3 regions of the Cryobacterium sp. Sr3 genome follow, and region 1 is predicted to be linked to each of the others. Evidence: predicted binding sites of a transcription regulator. Region 1 holds the regulator's gene; each other region holds the start of a gene.
What was found. Region 1 encodes HrcA, which represses chaperone genes, less so after heat shock. Its sites were predicted from a motif close to TTNGCACTCGNNNNNNNCGAGTGCNAA; they were not measured.
Positions count from the first base shown of each region.

Region 2: groL (chaperonin GroEL) is a predicted target of HrcA. The motif match lies at 4,793-4,819, and genes of this name have one in related genera.
Region 3: groES (co-chaperone GroES) is a predicted target of HrcA. The motif match lies at 4,520-4,546, and genes of this name have one in related genera.

Region 1 is NZ_SOFA01000009.1:33,219-39,816, forward strand. It holds gene E3N94_RS02890 (DUF1990 domain-containing protein) at 1-546, shown strand, start outside; gene hemW (radical SAM family heme chaperone HemW) at 551-1,777, shown strand; gene E3N94_RS02900 (DUF4870 domain-containing protein) at 1,780-2,157, opposite strand; gene E3N94_RS02905 (DUF4870 domain-containing protein) at 2,194-2,640, opposite strand; gene hrcA (heat-inducible transcriptional repressor HrcA) at 2,808-3,845, shown strand; gene dnaJ (molecular chaperone DnaJ) at 3,912-5,030, shown strand; gene E3N94_RS02920 (16S rRNA (uracil(1498)-N(3))-methyltransferase) at 5,037-5,777, shown strand; gene E3N94_RS02925 (HIT domain-containing protein) at 5,800-6,177, shown strand; gene E3N94_RS02930 (PhoH family protein) at 6,227-6,598, shown strand, end outside.
Region 2 is NZ_SOFA01000007.1:57,048-63,645, forward strand. It holds gene E3N94_RS02540 (thioredoxin domain-containing protein) at 1-856, shown strand, start outside; tRNA gene E3N94_RS02545 (tRNA-Thr) at 930-1,002, shown strand; gene E3N94_RS02550 (nitroreductase family protein) at 1,019-1,597, opposite strand; gene msrB (peptide-methionine (R)-S-oxide reductase MsrB) at 1,601-2,002, opposite strand; gene E3N94_RS02560 (DUF3263 domain-containing protein) at 2,193-2,504, shown strand; gene E3N94_RS02565 (LytR C-terminal domain-containing protein) at 2,567-3,145, shown strand; gene E3N94_RS02570 (cold-shock protein) at 3,358-3,561, shown strand; gene E3N94_RS02575 (DUF3048 domain-containing protein) at 3,653-4,732, shown strand; gene groL (chaperonin GroEL) at 4,864-6,483, shown strand.
Region 3 is NZ_SOFA01000049.1:27,034-33,631, reverse strand. It holds gene tsaB (tRNA (adenosine(37)-N6)-threonylcarbamoyltransferase complex dimerization subunit type 1 TsaB) at 1-48, shown strand, start outside; gene rimI (ribosomal protein S18-alanine N-acetyltransferase) at 48-560, shown strand; gene tsaD (tRNA (adenosine(37)-N6)-threonylcarbamoyltransferase complex transferase subunit TsaD) at 557-1,669, shown strand; gene E3N94_RS15780 (DUF4190 domain-containing protein) at 1,809-2,177, shown strand; gene E3N94_RS15775 (DUF4190 domain-containing protein) at 2,275-2,838, shown strand; gene E3N94_RS15770 (DUF4190 domain-containing protein) at 2,858-3,268, shown strand; gene E3N94_RS15765 (methyltransferase domain-containing protein) at 3,294-4,493, opposite strand; gene groES (co-chaperone GroES) at 4,621-4,917, shown strand; gene rarD (EamA family transporter RarD) at 4,989-5,948, shown strand; gene E3N94_RS15750 (ABC transporter substrate-binding protein) at 5,995-6,598, shown strand, end outside.

The sequences.
Region 1 (6,598 bases):
CTCGAGCGCACCGTGCGCCTTGGCAGCGGTGAGGAGCGCTTCCAGCTGGCCTCGAAGTCGCTGATGACCTGGGGCGTGCAGCGGGGGAGCGGAATGACCGTCACCGACCTGCTGGACGGCACCGGCCAGCAGTACACGGGACTCGTCTTCGACGCCGACGGCCAGGCCGCCCGCGACCAGAAGCCCGAGCCGGACGAGGCCGTCTTCGCCGAGGACGGCACGCCCTACATCGTCAACGGCATGTCCGCGCACCTCACGAGCAAGTTAGGCCCCTTCACCATCGACGCCCCCGTGCGCGTGGTCTACGTGATCGATGAACCCGACCGCCTCGGCTTCGCATACGGCACCATGGCCGGGCACCCGGCCAGCGGCGAGGAATCGTTCATCGTCGACAGACGCGAGGACGACTCGGTCTGGCTTACCATCCGCGCCTTCTCCCGCCCCGGCAACTGGTTCTACAGGCTGGGCTGGCCGTTCGTGCGGCGGCAACAGGCCAAAATCACCGCTCGGTACCTACGCGCGCTGCATCCGATCGGCGCGGTCTAACCGCATGGGCAGTGCCCTTCCCCTCGGCGACCCCGCACCCAGCGACGGACTGCTGCCGGCCTCGGCCGCCGTGGGAGCAGCCCAGCGCGATTTCGGCGTCTACCTGCACGTGCCGTTCTGCCGGGTCCGCTGTGGCTACTGCGACTTCAACACCTATACCGCCACCGAGTTGCGGGGCGCGAGCCAGCATGACTATGCCGGCCAGGCGATCACCGAGGTCCAGTCGGCCGGCCGGATCCTGACTCAGTCGGGCGTGCCGGCCCGCCAGGCGGCGACCGTCTTCTTCGGCGGCGGCACCCCCACCCTGCTCCCGGCCGACGACCTGGTGCGGATGCTGGAGGCCGTGCGCTCCACCTGGGGGATCGCACCCGGCGCCGAGGTGACCACCGAGGCGAACCCCGACTCCGTCGACGCCGCCTACCTCGGCCGCCTCGCCGAGTCCGGCTTCACCCGGGTATCCTTCGGCATGCAGTCCGCGGTACCGAGCGTGCTGGCCACCCTCGAGCGCACCCACGACCCCGAGCGGGTGCCGCTTGTGGTGCAGTGGGCGCGCGAGGCCGGCCTCGACGTGTCCCTCGACCTGATCTACGGCACACCGGGGGAGACCCTCGTCGATTGGCGCACCAGCCTCGAGCACGCCATCCGGCAGGCTCCCACCCACGTCAGCGCCTACTCGCTTATCGTCGAGGAGGGCACCAAGCTGGCCCGCCAGATCAAGCGCGGCGAACTGGCCCCTGTCGATGACGACGTTCAGGCCGAGTTCTATGAGCTGGCCGACGACCTACTGTCCTCGGCAGGCTACGGCTGGTATGAGGTCAGCAACTGGGCGACGGATGACGCGCACCGCTCGCGCCACAACCTCGCCTACTGGCGCAGCCAGGACTGGTGGGGTGTGGGGCCCGGAGCCCACAGCCACATCGGTGGGGTGCGCTGGTGGAACGTCAAGCATCCGTCGGCCTACGGTGATCGGATTCGCGCCGGCGACTCACCGGCCGCCGGGCGGGAGACCCTCGATGCGGCCACTCAGGAGGTGGAGCGGGTGCTCTTGCTCACCCGAATCCGCGAGGGTATCCCCATCGACTCGCTCAGCCCGCTCAGGCGCCACGAGGTGGCGGGACTCATCGCCGACGAACTCATCGACGCGAAAGCAGCCCTCTTCGGTTCGATCGAACTGACCCTCAGAGGACGCCTCCTGGCGGATGCCGTCGTGCGCCGCCTGCTCGCCGACTGAACTCAGTTCACGAACTTGATCGACAGCGGATACGTGTAGTACTCGCCCCGGTTTGCGGCCAAGGCGGCCATGATGCCGAACACGACCATCAGAACGGAGGCAGCCAGGAGAACGAGGTAGCCGACGAGGATGATCGTCAGGACGCCGCCGACCGCGTAGGCGATCAGGAGCGTGAGCTGGAAGTTCAGTGCGGTCGCGGTGTGTGCCCGGATGAACGGGCCGCGGTCCTTGAGCACGATGTAGCCGATCAGGGCCGGCACGAAATAGAACAGAATGCCGCCGACGTGCACGAGGGTGGCCCACAGTTTCTCGTCGGCCGGGTTCATCGGGGTGGGAGCCTGGTTCGGGTTGGGCGGCGGTGGTGGGGTGGAATTGGTCATTGGTGCTCCTTCTGAAGAAAAACCGAGTGCGCCGGGCTACTTGATCAGGCGCAGGGCGAACGGGTACCGGTAGTGGTTGCCGTCCTTCGCCTGGAGGTAGCCGAGCACCGAGAAGACAACACCGAGGATGTACAGCACCCAGGCGAGACCGCCGATGACGCCGCCGATGCCGAATGTGAGGAAGCCGATGACCGTTGCAAAAAAGTTGATCGCGAAGTAGCCGATCAGAAGCGTGATCTGAAAGTTGAGCGCTTCCTTCGCCTCGACGCTGGTCAGAGGTCCGCGGTCCTTGAAGAGCAGCCACAGCACCAGGGACGGCACGAACATGAGGATCCCGCCCAGATGTGCGAGGGACGCCCATTGGCGGTCATCCGCCTCCGTCAGGGGTGCCGACGGTCCCGGGGCGGCAGGCTGGTAGGGCGGTTGCGGCGGCCGTTGGCCCTGGTACGGATCATCGGATCCGGGACCAGTGAAATTACTCATGATCATGCCTTTCAGTGCACCGGGGAAGAGGTGCTACATGCCTAAGTTACTGCGCCCCAACATTGGGGAGCAATGGGTAAGCCCAGCCGGTCGCGGTATGATTGGCAGTCACATACCGCGAGTGCCAATCGATGCTGCACTCGCGACGCTGGGAGGAGGCGAGCGCCATGGTGTCCGATCGCAGTCTCGAAGTCCTGCGTGTGATCGTTCAGGACTATGTAGCCTCCCGCGAACCCGTCGGTTCCAAATCTATCGTCGACCGGCATTCCTTCGGGGTCTCGGCGGCCACGATCCGCAACGACATGGCCCTGCTCGAAGAGGAAGAGTTGATCGCGGCTCCGCACACCTCGTCGGGCCGCATCCCCACCGATAAGGGCTACCGCCTGTTCGTCGACCATCTCGCCGATCTGCGCCCGCTCTCGGCGGCGCAGCGCCAAGCCATCGAGACGTTCCTCGGTCAGTCGGCCGACCTTGACGAGGTGCTGGCCCGCAGCGTGCGGCTGCTCTCGCAGCTCACCCATCAGGTCGCCCTGGTGCAGTATCCGTCGCTGTCCCGCGCGAAGGTGCGCCACATCGAACTGGTGCCCCTGTCCGAGACTCGCCTCCTGTCGGTTCTGATCACGGATGCCGGACGGGTCGAGCAACGCGTCGTCGACCTGCCCCGGCCTCTGGCTGAACCCGTTCTGATCGAACTGCGCACCCGGTTGAATTCTGCTCTGGTCGGGCTGGGCATGAGCGAGGCCGCCAGCACCCTTACCGGCAGCTCTCTCACCGCCGGCTCCGGCCTCGGCCCGCTCGAGCAGCAGGAGGCGGTGGATCTGATCGCCGGCACCCTGCGGGACCAGGTCGGCGCGAACAGGCAGGACCGGCTCGTGATGGCCGGCGCCGCCAACCTCGTGCGCACCGAGGAAGACTTCACCGGCAGCATTTTCCCGGTGCTCGAGGCCATCGAGGAACAGGTCGTGCTTCTGCGGCTGTTCGGCGAGATGGCCTCTGACCAGCACGGCGTGTCCGTCAGTATCGGCCGGGAGAATGCCCCGTTCGGTCTGGCCGAGACATCCGTGCTCACCAGCGGCTACTCCTCGCAGGGCGGCAACCTGGCGCGCCTCGGCGTACTCGGCCCCACTCGGATGGACTACTCGAACAACATGGCGGCCGTCCGTGCGGTCGCCCGCTACCTTTCACGCCTTCTCGGCGAGAATTGACCAGTTCCCCTCGGCCCAGAAGCCGGCGGAACACCACATTTCAGAACAGACCTAGGAGAGCCAGCTTTGGCTGACCATTACGAAGTACTCGGCGTTGCCCGCGACGCCTCGACCGACGAGATCAAGAAGGCCTACCGCAGGCTGGCCCGGCAGCTGCACCCCGACGTGAACCCGGGCGCGGATGCATCCGAGCGCTTCAAATCCGTCACGCACGCCTACGACGTGCTCAGCGACGTCAAGCAACGCGACAACTACGACCGTGGCGGCAACGGCCGCTCGGGCGGCGGCGGAGGCGCCGGTTTCGACGGCAACTTCGGCAACTTCGGCGACATTTTCGAGACCTTCTTCGGCGGCGGGGGATCCAGCCGCGGGCCTCGGTCGCGCCGAGAGCGCGGCCAGGATGCCCTGATCCGGGTCGACCTCGACCTCGATGAGATCATCTTCGGCACGCACCGGGAGCTCGAGGTCGACACGGCCATCATGTGCGCGACCTGCAGCGGCACGTGCTGCCAGCCGGGCACCGCGCCCGTCACCTGCGACATCTGCCACGGCACCGGCACCATCCAGCGCGCCGTGCGGTCGCTGCTCGGCAATGTCATGACGAGCAGCCCCTGCGGTTCCTGCCGCGGCTACGGCACGATCATCGCCACTCCCTGCGTCACCTGCCAGGGCCAGGGCCGCGTGCGAGCGCGTCGCACGGTCCCCGTCGACATCCCGGCGGGGGTCGACACGGGCCTGCGCCTGCAGATGCCCGGCAGCGGCGAGGCCGGTCCGGCCGGCGGTCCCAACGGCGACCTCTACCTTGAGATGAAGGTGCGCCACCACGACGTGTTCAGCCGTGACGGCGACGACCTGCTCTGCACCCTCGAGGTGCCGATGACGGATGCCATCCTCGGCAGATCCGCGACCGTCAAGGCGCTCGACGGCGACATCGAGGTCGAGCTCAGGCCGGGCACGCAGAGCGCTGAGATCATCACGGTCAAGGACCGCGGCGTAACCCGTCTGCGCGGGAACGGACGCGGCGACCTGAAGGTCGGCGTGCACGTGGTCACACCGACCCGTCTCGACCACAAGGAGCGGGAGCTGATCGAGGCCTTTGCGGCCCGCCACAAGGCGCCGGTTCCTGCCCTCAGCGCCTTTCAGCAGGGACTTTTCGCCAAGCTGCGCGATCGGTTTCGCGGCTAGGCGTCGATGGCACACTTCTTCATCGATGAGGCGCTCCACGCCGCCGATTGCGTGCCGGGGGCGGTCGTCGGCATCGGCGGCGCCGAGGCCCGGCACGCGGTCACCGTCAGCCGGGTGCGCCCGGGCGAGCGCCTGCAGATCGGGAACGGGGCCGGGCTCATGCTCGCCGCCACCGTCGTTGACGCAGATGCGAGGCTGCTGACCCTGCGCGTCGAGACGGTGACCGTGACCGCGCTGCTGACGCCGCGCATCCGTCTGGTCCAGGCTCTCGCCAAGGGAGACCGGGACGAATTGGCTGTGCAGGCGGCCACGGAGCTCGGCATCGACGGGGTGATCCCGTGGGCCGCATCCCGCTCCGTGACGCGCTGGGAGGGAGCCAAAATCAAGAAGGGCCGGGATCGCTGGTCCAGCATTGTGCGCGAGGCCTCGAAACAGTCGATTCGCGCGTGGCTGCCCACGGTCGGGGAACCGGCGAGCACCAAAATGCTGGCCGAGCTGGCCGGCACTACCCGGATGCTGCTGCTGGAGCCCACCGCGAGCGAACGGCTGACCTCGCAGGCGGCGCCGACCGACGACCGGGATATCCTGCTCGTCGTCGGACCCGAGGGCGGCATCTCCCCGGCCGAGCTGACCCTGCTCGAGCAGGCAGGCGCCACCCGGGTGCGCCTGGGCGACAATGTGCTGCGCACCTCCACCGCCGGCCCGGCCGCCCTCTCCATCCTGAACGTGACGCTCGGCCGCTGGTAGCGCGTGAGCTTAAGATAGAGACATGTCTTCCACCGGCCAAGAACCGTCCATCTTCACTCGCATCGCCGCGCGCGAGGTCCCGGCGACCATCGTCGCCGAAACCGAACGGATCATCGCCTTCACCGACATCGCCCCGCAGGCGCCCGTGCATGTCGTCATCACGCCGAAAACATCCGAGTACAGCAACGTGGTCGAGCTCGCGGCCGGAGACCCCGGGCTGCTGACCGAACTCATCGAGGTGGCGGATGCTGTGGCGGCCCGGCTGTCCAACGGCCAGTTCCGGCTCGTGTTCAATACCGGCGCCACCGTCGGGCAGACCGTTTTCCACGTCCACGCTCACCTGCTCGCCCCGCAGGCCGCCGGCGGAACCCTCGGGGAGGGAACGCTTGGTTTCCGGTGAGCCCGGGCCGGGCCAGGCCGAGGTGCACATCACGGTCGACGGCATTGCCATGGTGCGCCTGCTCGGCGCCGACGACCGTCTGCTCGCCGCCGTCGAGAAGGAACACCCCGGCGTCAGCGTGCACGTGCGCGGCAACGAGGTCACCCTGATCGGTGAGACCGAGCACGTCGAGGCGGCGCGTCGCCTGATCGAGGAGCTCCTGCTCATGGTGCGCGGCGGGCGTGACCTCGCCGAGTCCGAGGTGAGCACCTCCTCACGGATGCTCGACACGGACAGTTCCACGAGCCCTTCCGAACGTCTGGGCCCGGCCATCCTCAGCTCCCGCGGCAAGAGCATCCGCCCCAAGACCATCGGGCAGAAGGAATACGTGGACGCCATCGACACCGACACCATCGTGTTCGGGATCGGGCCGGCCGGAACC
Region 2 (6,598 bases), on a different contig from region 1:
GCGCACCAAGGCCAAGCGGATCCGCGAGGAGCAGAAGAAGAAGGACCGCCGTTACCGGGTCGCCCTGCGCAGCGGAATCGCCGTCGCCGGCGTCGCCATTGCCGCGGTCATCGTCGTGGTCATCATCAACTCGATTCCCCCGGTCGGCCCCGGTCCGGCGAACATGGCCAGTGACGGCGTGCTGATCTCCGAGGGGATGACCCCGGTCACGACCTCTGCACTCCAGCCCGAGGCCAAGCCGATACCGTCCAAGCCGGATGCGACCGGCACGGTCGCCGACATTCGCGTCTACGCCGACTACCTCTGCCCGTTCTGCAGCGAGTTCGATGCCGCCAACAGTGAGCAGATCAGCCAATGGGTCACGTCGGGTGCCGCGACCGTGGAGATCCACCCGGTTTCGATCCTGACCCACAAGTCCTCCGGCACGAAATACTCGCTTCGGGCTGCGAACGCCGCCGCATGTGTGGCCAATTACGCCCCCGCAAACTTCTACGACTTCAACGCCATCCTGTTCCAGGAACAGCCCAAGGAGGGCACTGCCGGTCACGACGACGCGGCCATCAAGGGCCTCGTGAAGGACGCCGGCGTGAGCGACCGGGTGTCGCAGATCAACGCGTGCATTGACGATACGACCTTCAAATCGTGGGTCATCGCATCCACCGACCGGGCTCTGTCCGGTCCGTTGCCGAACACCGAGGTCGAGGCCATCACCGGCACACCCACCGTGCTCGTCAACGGAAAGCAGTACGTCGGCGCACTCGACGACCCGAGGGAGTTCGCGGCCTTCGTGCTACAGGCGGCCGGCGCGACCTACTCCACCTCGACGCCGACCCCCGAGCCGGCACCGGCAGGGTAGTCGCCCCGCTTCGATGGCGGCACAGCACGGGTTCGTCATTTAGGATGATTAGTCAAGGCGTCAATCGCCTCATGCCGGCCTGGCGCAATTGGTAGCGCACCACTCTTGTAAAGTGGGGGTTACGGGTTCAAGTCCCGTGGCCGGCCCTGTTCTCTCATCGCTTCAGATCGTGATTCTCTCGGTGACGGTTTCCTCGAGGGCGCTGAGAAAATCCGTCGGATCGATCGGCGAGCGCACGCCCGGTTTTGCATCGGCCGGAATGCCCCCGACGTACAGCCAGCCGAGCAATTCTTCCGAGGCCGCGAGGCCGTGGGTTTCGTTCACCGGCTGCGTGCGGGCCAGGGCGCCGGAACGCCACATGACGCCCCAGCCCTGGGCGGCGAGGAGAAGGCTCAGCATGTGGGCGACACCGGCCGCGACGGCGTCCTGTTCCCAGACCGCCACCGTGTCGCTTTCGCGACGGCTCGCGACCACGGCGATCAGAAGTTCGGCGCGCAGCGGCTTAGCGGCCAGCCTGGCGGCTTCGGCGCCGTTCAGCCCGGCGGCCTCGACCATGGCCTCGCCCAGGCGGCGCCGGGCGTCACCGCGCAACTCGATCAGCCGCCACGGACGCAGAGCGCCATGGTCGGCGACACGGGCCGCGACAGCCACCAAAGGCAGCAGTTCCGCATGGCTCGGTGCCTGCCCGGTGACCTTGGAGTGGGAGCGTCGATGATTGACCGTATCAAGGAGGTCGGGCAACGCTTACTCGACCGGCTTGAAATTGAGCGAGATGGAGTTCATGCAGTACCGGTCGCCGGTGGGCGTTCCGAATCCGTCGTCGAAAACGTGGCCCAGGTGAGAGCCGCACTTAGCACAGCGCACCTCGGTGCGCACAACCCCGAGGGTGCGGTCTTCGAGGAGTTCAACGGCCTCGGGACGCACCGATTCGTAGAAGCTCGGCCAGCCGCAACCGGAGTCGAACTTCGTGCCGCTTTTGAACAGCTCGGCATTGCAAGCCCCGCAGGTGTAAATCCCGGAGCGGCCCTCATCGAGGAGCTCGCCGGCCCACGCCCGCTCGGTGGCGGCGCCGCGCAGTACGGCGTACTGCTCGGGGCTCAGCTCCGCGCGCCACTGCGCATCCGACTTCTCGACCTCGTAGTCCATGTTCCGTTCCTTCCTGCTCGACCCCGGAGAGGCCGAAATCTGTCCGTATCAACACTAAACTCGCCAGACCGCGGTGGTATTCCTCGATCAGGAGCCCGGCAGGATTTTCCACCTTGGACAGCACGGCCAACGGCCCAGCGAGTACGCAGGCATCGACAATTAGGATTGCAGAGATCGAGGGAGGTGGCACGTGGACGGAGCTCCCGGCTCGTCGACTCCCGCGGAGCCTGCCTCGGAGTCCTCCTCGCCGGCAGGCTTGTCCGCGCGCGACCGGTTGATCCTCGCCTTCGAGCGGCAGTGGTGGAAGCATGCCGGCGCCAAGGAACAGGCGATCCGGGCCGAGTTCGGCCTCTCGGCCGCCCGGTACTATCAACTACTGGGGGTTGTGATCGACTCGCCGCTGGCCCTGGCCCACGACCCGATGCTGGTGAAACGCCTGCAGCGGCTGCGCGACGCCCGGTCGCAGGCAAGGGGCCGCCGGTCGCTACAGTCCACCGATTGACTCCCTGACCTGCACCCTTCCCGTGTCTCATCACCACTACAAAGGATCTGACCAGCCTCACGATGCCGAATTCCTACGCTAAAGACCGCTTCGACCACTTCCCGCACTTCCTGGAGCGGGTGGGGGCCCACCGCGCGCCCGGCAAGAAAGGGCGCGGCTGGGTCGCAGTGTGGTGGTCTCTTGGCGCAACCGTGCTGCTGGTCGGAATCGGAGTCGTCGGCCTGGCCGTCCTGAACAACAACCTGAACTTCGAGTTGCCGGGCACGGCGACGACTGCTGACAGCACGGCCGAGCCGAGCGCCACTGCGAGTGACACTCCGGCGCCGGTGCCGACGCCGGCCGCGACCGTGGACCCTGACTCGACCGTGACCGTTTTGAACGGGACCGCCGGCGAGGGGATCGCCCGGTCCGTTGGCGATCTCCTCGAGGCGGAGGGCTGGACGATCGAAGAGCTGGACAACGCGAGCACGGAGGATGTGCAGACGACGACGGTTTACTACGCCGACGCGGACCTGGAGGGAGCGGCCCGCGGAGTCGCGGAGTCACTGCCCGGCTCGGAGGTGCTGCTTTCAAGCGATTTCGCCGATTCCGCAGCGGACCTGACCGTTGTTGTCGGCGCCGACTACGAGCCGGCCGAATAGCCGTCGCCTATACGTCCGGCGCTCGCGCGTCAACCCCCTTTCGTTCTTCCGGAGCTTCCGTAAATTGGGCGTTGGTCCCTCATTTTGTTTGTCCGGGCGTTCTCGCAAGAGACGTATTCCATCGGTCGAATGCAATGGACGCAATCCTTGCGCCAGGCCCGGTACGGCCAGCGGGCGCGTGTCGACGAATTCACAGCAACAAGGAGTTATACATGGCGAACGGAACCGTCAAATGGTTCAACGCTGAAAAGGGTTTCGGCTTCATCACCGTCGATGGAGGTGGCCAGGACGTCTTCGTCCACTACTCGGCCATCGACATGCACGGCTACAAGGTTCTGGAAGAGGGACAGCACGTCATCTTCGAACTGGGTACAGGGGCAAAGGGGCCCCAGGCAGAAGCGGTTCGTCCGATCTGATCCAGCGGGGGATGTTCCAGCGGTCGACCGCAGGGTCGGGTCGCTCCCAGGCATGTGTGCGCGGCAGTGCAGCCGCGTTAGGGTTTGGGGCGTGACAACGAAAATAGTGGTTCAAGCGCAGCGACGAAGTGCGGCACCGAGAATCCGGTCCATCCGGATGCTCGGGGTCGTCCTTCTGCCGCCCCTTCTGCTGGTCTCCGCATGCGCCAGTGACGCGCCGAAGCCGCCGGCAAGCTCGACCAGCACGCCCTGGAACTCCACCTTCGAGTCGGCCGCAGACCCGGCGGTCGCCCCATTGCGTGGCACGAGTGTGCCGGCCGGGAGCCTCCAGAACCCTGCCCTCTCGGTGAAGATCGACAACCACGAAGCGGCCAGGCCGCAGCTCTCTCTCGAGCGCGCCGACATCGTCTTCGAAGAACTGGTCGAGGGCGGGCTGACCCGTTATGTCGCGGTCTGGCATTCCGACGTGCCTGAACTCGTCGGGCCGGTGCGATCGATCCGACCCATGGACCCGGACATCATCGCGCCCTTCGGCGGAATCATGGCTTATTCCGGCGGCCAACAGAAATTCATCGACCTGATGGACGCGACGGATGTCGTCAGCGCCGCTTTCGATACCGACGACACCGGCCTCTTCGCGCGTTCGGATGACCGGGAAGCCCCGCACAACGTCATCCTCCAGGCCTCAGCGCTCGTCGCGCGGAACGCCACCGTGCCGCCGCCGAATCAGCAATTTGCCTACTCCGCGACCGTGCAGGGATCGTCCGCGGCCGTCGACGGCGCGCCCGTCGCGGCGATCAACTCCACCTTCTCCACCGCCCGTTGGCCCGGCTGGACGTGGGATGCGGCCGGTGCTGCCTACCTGCGCTCGCAGGAGGGCGCACCTGACCTCGACGCCACCGGTGCGCAGCTGCGGGCGACCAACGTCCTGGTCCTGCGGGTCGCGATCGACGGCACCTACGGAGATGTTCCCACGACGACAATGATTGGTTCGGGGGAAGCCTGGGTGTCGGCCGGCGGCAAGTCCGTGCATGCGGTCTGGTCCAAGGCCGACCAGACCGCTCCCATCCGTCTCGTCGATGACTTCGGCGTGACGATTCGTCTCGCCGCCGGTAACACCTGGATCGAGCTGGTGCCGTCGGACCGAGGCACGGTTGTGCTGGTGCCGTAGCCGCGGCCGCGGCACCTTGCCGTTCACTTGCACTCTCGACCCCAGAGTGCCAGAATCTACTTGGCACTCTCTCTGTTTGAGTGCCAACCCATCACCGTTTTGGTAACGTCCGGGAGGGACGAGAAACACATATGGCAAAGATCATTGCTTTCAACGAAGAGGCCCGTCGCGGCCTTGAGCGTGGCCTGAACATCCTCGCTGACACTGTCAAGGTCACCCTCGGCCCGCGCGGACGTAACGTGGTGCTGGAAAAGAAGTGGGGCGCTCCCACGATCACCAACGATGGCGTGTCCATCGCCAAGGAGATCGAACTCGACGACCCGTACGAGAAGATCGGTGCCGAGCTCGTCAAGGAGGTCGCCAAGAAGACCGATGACGTCGCGGGCGACGGAACCACCACCGCCACCGTCCTGGCTCAGGCGCTCGTTCGTGAAGGCCTGCGCAACGTCGCGGCCGGAGCAGACCCGATCAGCCTCAAGCGTGGCATCGAGAAGGCCACGGCCGCCGTGATCGCTGAGCTCATCGCCAACGCCAAAGAGGTCGAGACCAAGGAAGAGATCGCGGCCACCGCTTCCATCTCCGCCGGTGACGCCGAAATCGGCGCCATCATCGCCGAGGCCATCGACAAGGTCGGCAAGGAGGGTGTTGTCACCGTCGAGGAGTCGAACACTCTCGGCACCGAGCTCGAGCTCACCGAGGGCATGCGCTTCGACAAGGGCTTCCTGTCCGCCTACTTCGTGACCGACCCCGACCGTCAGGAAGCGGTCTTCGAAGACCCCTACATCCTGATCGTCAACTCCAAGGTCTCCAACATCAAGGACCTGCTCCCCATCGTGGACAAGGTCATCCAGACCGGCAAGCAGCTCCTCATCATCGCCGAGGACGTCGACGGCGAGGCCTTGGCCACGCTCGTGGTGAACAAGATCCGCGGAATCTTCAAGTCGGTCGCCGTCAAGGCTCCCGGCTTCGGCGACCGTCGCAAGGCCCAGCTGCAGGACATCGCCATCCTCACCGGTGGACAGGTCATCAGCGAAGAGGTCGGTCTCAAGCTCGAGAACGTCACGCTTGACCTCCTCGGCAACGCGCGCAAGATCGTCATCACCAAGGACGAGACCACCATCGTCGAAGGCGCCGGAGACCCCGAAGCCATCGCCGGACGTGTCCAGCAGATCCGCAGCGAGATCGAAAACACCGACAGTGACTACGACCGCGAGAAGCTCCAGGAGCGTCTCGCCAAGCTCGCTGGCGGAGTCGCAGTCATCAAGGCCGGCGCCGCGACGGAGGTTGAGCTCAAGGAGCGCAAGCACCGCATCGAGGATGCCGTCCGCAACGCGAAGGCTGCCGTCGAAGAGGGCATCGTCGCCGGTGGTGGCGTTGCGCTGATCCAGGCCGGCAAGACCGCGTTCGAGAAGCTCGAGCTGGTCGGCGACGAGGCAACGGGAGCGAACATCGTCAAGGTTGCCATCGACGCTCCACTCAAGCAGATCGCCCTCAACGCCGGCATGGAGCCGGGCGTTGTCGCCGACAAGGTGCGCAACCTGCCGATCGGTTGGGGCCTCAACGCCGCGACCGGTGAGTACGTCGACATGCTCGCGGCCGGAATCAATGACCCGGTGAAGGTCACCCGTTCCGCGCTGCTGAACGCAGCGTCGATCGCCGGACTGTTCCTCACCACCGAGGCCGTAGTCGCCGACAAGCCGGAGAAGAACGCTGCTCCGGCCGGCGACCAGGGCGGCGGAATGGACTTCTAAGTCCACACCGCTTCACCGCTTCACAACACAGGGCGCCTCCGCCGGGAGGCGCCCTGTGTCGTTAATGCAGGCCTCGCTAAAACAGGCCTCGCTAAAACAGGCGTCGTCAAAACAG
Region 3 (6,598 bases), on a different contig from region 1:
CGCTCGCCGGATGTCACCGTGTCCAACGGCCCGAAACGGGTGAGTTGATGATGTGGCAGCTGCGGCGCGCCCGAGCCGCCGATGTGGACGCCATCATGGCGCTCGAGACCCGTATCTTCGTCAACGACGCGTGGTCCGCCGAGGCGATGGCCCAGGACGTGGTCAACCCGAACTGCTACTACCTGGTGGCCTTCCCCCCCGATGAGCCCGACCGGATCGAGGGCTACGCCGGGCTGCAGGCCCTGCAGGGAGCGCGCGAGGGCGACATTCAGACCATCGCGGTCACCCAAGAGACCCGCGGCCACGGCCTCGGCCGAACCCTGATGCTCAGCCTGATCGCCGAGGCCCGGAAGCGGGGCGTGCGCGAGGTGTTCCTCGAGGTGCGCGCCGACAACCCGCCGGCCCAGGAACTCTACCGCCGACTCGGCTTCGAGGAGTTGGGCATCCGCCCTGGCTACTACCAGCCCGACAACGTCGACGCGATCGTGATGCGACTGCACGTGCCTGACGCCGAGATGCAGATGACACCGGCAGAGGCCGCACTGGAGGCCACCGAATGACCGCCCTGAACGCGCAGACCACCCTGAACGCGATGACCGCGCAGAACCGCGCCAACCCGCTCGTGCTCGGCATCGAGACCTCCTGCGACGAGACCGGAATCGGAATCGTGCGCGGAACCACCCTGCTCTCTAACACGATCGCGTCGTCGATGGACGAACACGCCCGCTACGGCGGAGTCGTGCCGGAGGTGGCCGCGCGCGCACACCTTGAGGAGCTCGTTCCGGCGATCCGGGCGGCCGCGCTGGAGGCCGGCATCCGTTTGGAGGACATCGATGCGGTGGCCGTGACCTGCGGCCCCGGTCTGGCCGGCGCGCTCATGGTCGGGGTCGGCGCGGCCAAGGCACTAGCCATCTCGCTCGGCAAACCGATCTACGCGGTCAACCACCTCGTCGGTCACGTCGGGGCCGATGTGCTTCGACTCGGCGCAGACGACTCCACGAAGCCGCTGGAATACCCCACCGTTGCGCTCCTCGTCAGCGGCGGTCACACCTCACTGCTGCTGGTGCGCGATCTGGTCTCCGACGTCGAACTGCTCGGCGAGACCATCGACGACGCGGCCGGCGAGGCCTTCGACAAGGTGGCCCGCCTGCTCGGCTTGCCCTACCCGGGCGGACCCCAGATCGACCGGGCCGCGCGGGAAGGCAATCCCGCGGCCATCCGTTTCCCCCGCGGTCTCAGCCAGACCAAGGACATGGCGAAACACCGGTACGACTTCTCGTTCTCCGGGCTCAAGACCTCGGTCGCGCGCTGGGTCGAGCAGAGACGCGACGCGGATGAGTCGGTGCCGCTGGCCGACGTGGCCGCCAGTTTCCGAGAGGCGGTCGTCGACATCCTCCTGACCAAGTCAGTCGCGGCCTGCGTCGACCTCGGTGTGCCGAGGCTCCTGCTCGGGGGCGGCGTGATCGCCAACGCCCGGCTGCGTCAGGTGGCCCAGGAGCGCACGGATGCCGCCGGCATCGCCCTGCGCATCCCGCCTCTGTCGCTCTGCACCGACAACGGCGCCATGATCGCCGCCCTCGGGGCGCAGCTGATCATGGCCGGGCATGCGCCTTCGTCACTGGAGTTCGGGGCGGACTCCACCCTTCCGGTCTCCGAGATCCAGGTCTGAAACCCCCTCCCACCGGTATTTCGCCACCGGACGGGTATTCTAGCTTCGGCAGGCGACGTTTGTTCGTGCGATCAACACCTTGTCCGGCTGGGAGCCAGATTGGCAGCCCAGATGCACCATTCCCGAAGGAGCAATCGACATGACCGACCCCAACGAGCCGCCGGTTAACCCGCCCATGTTCCAGCCGCCGGCGGCGCAGGCCGCTCCGGCCTACGCCCAGCCGGGCTACCCTCAGCCCTACGCGCCGCAGGGCCCATCCGAGAAGTACAACGTGCTGTCCATTGTGTCGCTCGTGACCTCGGTGCTCGGGATCTCCCTGGTCGGCATCATCACCGGCCACATCGGTCTGAGCCAGATCGGGAAGACCGGAGAAAAGGGACGGGGACTCGCGATTGCCGGCCTCATTGTCGGCTACGCCGGCCTGGCGGCTCAGCTCCTGGCCGTCGTCCTGCTGATCCCGTTGATGATCGCGATCGCGAACGACCCGACCCTGCTCAATACCTACTGACCCGGTGGCCACGGGCAGAAACCCTGCGCGTCGATGACCCGTGACCCGATATGCAATTAGCGACGCCACCCCGTCGTCCGGAAAGGAATGAATTCGCATGAGCGATTCCAACAACCCCAGCAACTCTGACGTGCCCCGCGTGCCTGACGTGCCCCAGGTGCCCGGCGTGCCGGAGGTGCCTGACGTGCCGCAGGTCCCCGATATCCCGCGCGACGAGCAGGGGGCGTCCGCCGCCCCGCCGGCGTACAACGGCCCGACCCCGTCGGCCTCCGTCCCGCCCGCCTACGGCGCCGCGACCCCGCCGCCCGGCTACGACACCCCGGCGATGACCCAGGCGCCTGCCCATGGCGACGCGTATTCGTCGCCCTTCGGTGCGGTCGCCGCGAAGCAGCCGATTTTCAGCATCTTGGCGCTGGTCGCCGGCGTTATCGGCGTGCTCGGCTCGCCGATCGTGTTCCTCCCGATTGTGGGTGGCATCCTCGGACTGTTCATCCCCGCCGCCGCGGTCGTCCTGGGCTTCCTCGGTAAGTCGAAGGAGCCGCAGGCGAGGGGCTTCTGGCTGACCGGGCTGATCACGGGGTTCATCGGCGTCGGTCTGGCACTGGTCAGTATCGTGATCTGGTCTGTCTTCTTCGCCACCATCCCCAACTCGTCGTACTGAGCGGAAGATAGCAGCGGGGATGGTTGGGGAGGAACGGGACTGGTCCCGCAACGATGACTTCCGGGTCGACCTCACCCGGCCTCCGGCGCCCGCTCCGGGGGAGCTGGACTACGCGTCGACCATCACAGCCCCTACCGAATGGGTGCCGTACGTCTACACCGACAGCGAGCTGACCGCGCAGGCAGGCCAGGGCGGGCTGTCCATCGCATCGCTCGTCTTCGGGCTGCTGGGGCTGCTGATCGCGGTCTTCGGCGTCTGGGGTGCGGCGCTCTCCCTGGCCGCGGTCGTGCTGGCCGTGATGGCCCGCGTGACCGAGCGCCGTGCCGGCACCGCGTGGGCCTACGGGCTGTGGACCGGGCTGGCCGGGCTGGTCCTCGCGGTCGGGTGGGTGTTGATCGTCACACAGGTGCTGACGGTCGTGCCCGGCTGAGCCATGCTGTCCTTCGCCGCTGGCCTCAGTCGAGTGGCGGAATCCGCTCCACCAGCAGAGCCACCCGGTGGCCGGCGGCCCGGGTGAGCACGAGCGTCGCCGACTCGGGGCCTTTGAGCTTCAGTCGAGTGCGCAGGGTGGCCGGGTCGACGTCCACGCCGCGTTTCTTGATCTCGAGAGTGCCGATGCGGCGTTCTTGTAGGCCCAGCCGCAGCTTCTTCTCGTCGACCGGCAGCACCTCGAGCACCCGGAATGCGGTGGCGAAGGGCGTGCGTTGCAGGGTCTCGGAGGTGAAATACGCGATCCCCTCGCTCAGCATCGACGCGTCGAGCGACCGGGCCAGGTCCCCGATCAGACGGGCACGGATGATCGCGCCGTCCGGCTCGTACAGGTAGTCGCCCAGCACTCCCACCGGGGCATCCGTGCTGTCGTGGGGCGCGGTCAGTTCGTGGATCCCGGTCCGGCCGAGCAGCAGGGCGGAGCGACGGATGCCGGCGCGCGCCAGTGCTCCGAACCACAGCCCCATCTCCACGAGCTTGCCGTCCACGGAGACCCACTGCGACTCGGCTTCCGCGGGGATCAGCTCGCGGTCGTGGCCCGGCCCGAGCTTGACGCCGACGGGCATCCGCTCACTGAGACCGAAGACAAAATCGAGGTGCGGGGAGTAGTCCTCCGGCCGGGTCAGGCGCGAGGTGTTGGAGTGCCCGGCGGTGCGCCGGGCCGGGTCGAGCCAGGCGGCGTCGAAGCCGGCCAGGTCGACGTCTTCCGCGGACGAGTGCAGAACGCTCGCGTTCTCGAACGGAGCCAGGTTGTAGCTGGCGACGGTCGCGGTCACCTCGTCGGCGTCCACCCCCGTCACCGTGAGGTCCATGGCGGCCAGGGCCATGGCGTCGCCTCCGATGCCGCAGCCGAGGTCGACGACCCGGTTCAGGGACGCGCCCGCGAAGCGGCCGGCGTGCAGCGCCGCCACCCGCAGCCGGGTGGCCTGCTCGAGGCCGGCCTCCGTAAACAGCATGCGGCCGGCGAACTCGCCGAACTTGGGCACGGCCCTGGCTCGGAGCCGGGACTGGCTGAGCACCGCGGTGACCAGCTCGGGGCTGTGTCCGGCCTTGCGCAGTTCGCTCACCACCCGCACGACGTCGGCGGCCGCGTCGTACGGCGGCAACGAGTCCAGCAGGCGCAAACCGCCCGGCGATAACAGCTCGACGAGCTCTGAGCGTTCCATCGTGTAAACCTATCAACACGACGCATCTGGCACTCACGTTGCGTGAGTGCCAGATGCGCCCTAAACTCGTCTTGGCACTCTCGCTGTGAGTCTGCTAACTATGTCTTAGCTAAGAAAGAGGTCAACCGTGTCGGTCTCCATCAAGCCGCTCGAGGATCGCATCGTCATCAAGCAGGTCGACGCAGAGCAGACCACCGCATCAGGTCTGGTCATTCCTGACACCGCCAAGGAAAAGCCCCAGGAGGGCGAAGTTGTCGCAGTCGGCCCCGGCCGCATTGACGACAACGGCAACCGCATTCCACTCGACGTCGCCGTCGGCGACAAGGTGATCTACTCCAAGTACGGTGGAACCGAAGTCAAGTTCGGTGGTGAGGACCTCCTCGTCCTGTCGGCCCGCGACGTGCTCGCAGTCGTCGTTCGCTAGCCACACCCACGCAACGGTAGAATCCCGGATGGCCCTGGCCATCCGGGATTCGTCGTTAAGAAAGGTCCGCTGTGGCGCAAGACGCTCTTCCACCCGGGAAAATCCGCGCGGCCCGCCCGGCGCGGTCGGAGCAGAGCAAGGGACTGATCTACGCGGTCCTCGCCTACGCCCTCTGGGGCACGCTGCCGCTCTACTTTCTGCTCCTCGCGCCCAGTGGTGCCTTCGAGATCGTGGCCTGGCGGGTTCTCTTCTCCCTGGTGTTCTGCGCACTGCTGATCACGGTCACGCGCAAGTGGAAGTCCTTCCTCGCGCTGCTGCGGAGGCCTCGCATCGTGTTCACCATGGGTCTGGCCGGCCTGCTGATCTTCGTCAACTGGCAGACCTACGTCTTCGCCGCCCTCAGCGGCCACGTGGTCGAGGCAGCCCTCGGCTACTTCATCAACCCGATCGTGACCGTGTTCCTCGGCGTCATTCTGCTGCGCGAGAGGCTGCGCCTGCTGCAGTGGGTGGCCGTGGGAATCAGCCTCGGGGCCGTCGTCGTGCTCACCGTCGGCTACGGCTCGCTGCCGTGGGTGTCGCTCATCCTCGCGTTCTCGTTCGGATTCTACGGATTGATCAAGAAAAGGGTCGGCCGCGACGTCGATGCCGTCGCCGGACTCACCCTCGAAACGGTCTGGCTCGCACCCATCGCCGTGGTGCAGCTGATCGTGGTGGCCTCTGTCTCCGGTCTCACCTTCGGAAGCGTGTCCATCTGGCATACCGTGGGGCTGCTGGCAGCAGGTGTTGTGACCGCTGTGCCGCTGTTGTTCTTCGCCGCCGCGGCCCGGCGCCTGCCTCTGACATACATGGGTCTGATCCAGTACTTCGCTCCGATCCTGCAGTTCCTGGTCGGCGTCTTCGTGCTGCTCGAGCCCATGCCGCCCGAGCGCTGGGTCGGTTTCGCACTGGTCTGGGTGGCGCTGGTCGTTCTCACGACCGACATGGTCCTCACCGGACGCGCGCCCCGGCGTGCGTCCCTTGAACCGGTCTGAGCCCCGCTACGCTCGGGGACGCACCTCGTATGTGAAAGGACACCGGATGCGCACTGCGTCGACTTCCCTGCCCGTCATCCTCGTCGGGGCGCTGGCCTGCGTGCTCCTGCTGTCCGGATGTAGGGCTGAGGTCGCGCCGCCCTCAGTCGAGCCCGCTGCCGCCGCGTCCGTCGTGGTGGCTCCGTCCGGTGACGGGACCGTGCGCCTCGGAACTCTGTTCCCCATGACGGGCCCGGCGGCGGCCAGTGGTGCGGCACAGGTGGCCGGCTCCGAACTGGCCGCCCGGGAGATCACCGAGCAGGGCCGAATTCTCGGGACTCCGATCGAGATCATCCACCGCGACTCCGCCGTCGACCCGGCGACGTCGCTGACCGACTTGTTGGCTCGTGGCGTCGACGTCGTGCTGTGGGACGCCACCGTTCCGATGCCGGGCGATCTGGCGGCCGCCGTCGCGGCGGCGCCGGTGGTACTGCTGTGGCTCGGCGACTTCGCGAACGGAGGCACGCCGCTGGCCGCCAGTGACGGCTTCGCAGCGCGCCTGCGCACCCTCGATCCAGGGCTGGTCGACACTGCCGGCGGCGGTGAAGCCTATGACGGAGTCGTCTTGAGCGCCCTGGCCGCAGCACGGGCCGGAGACGACGGTGCGGCGT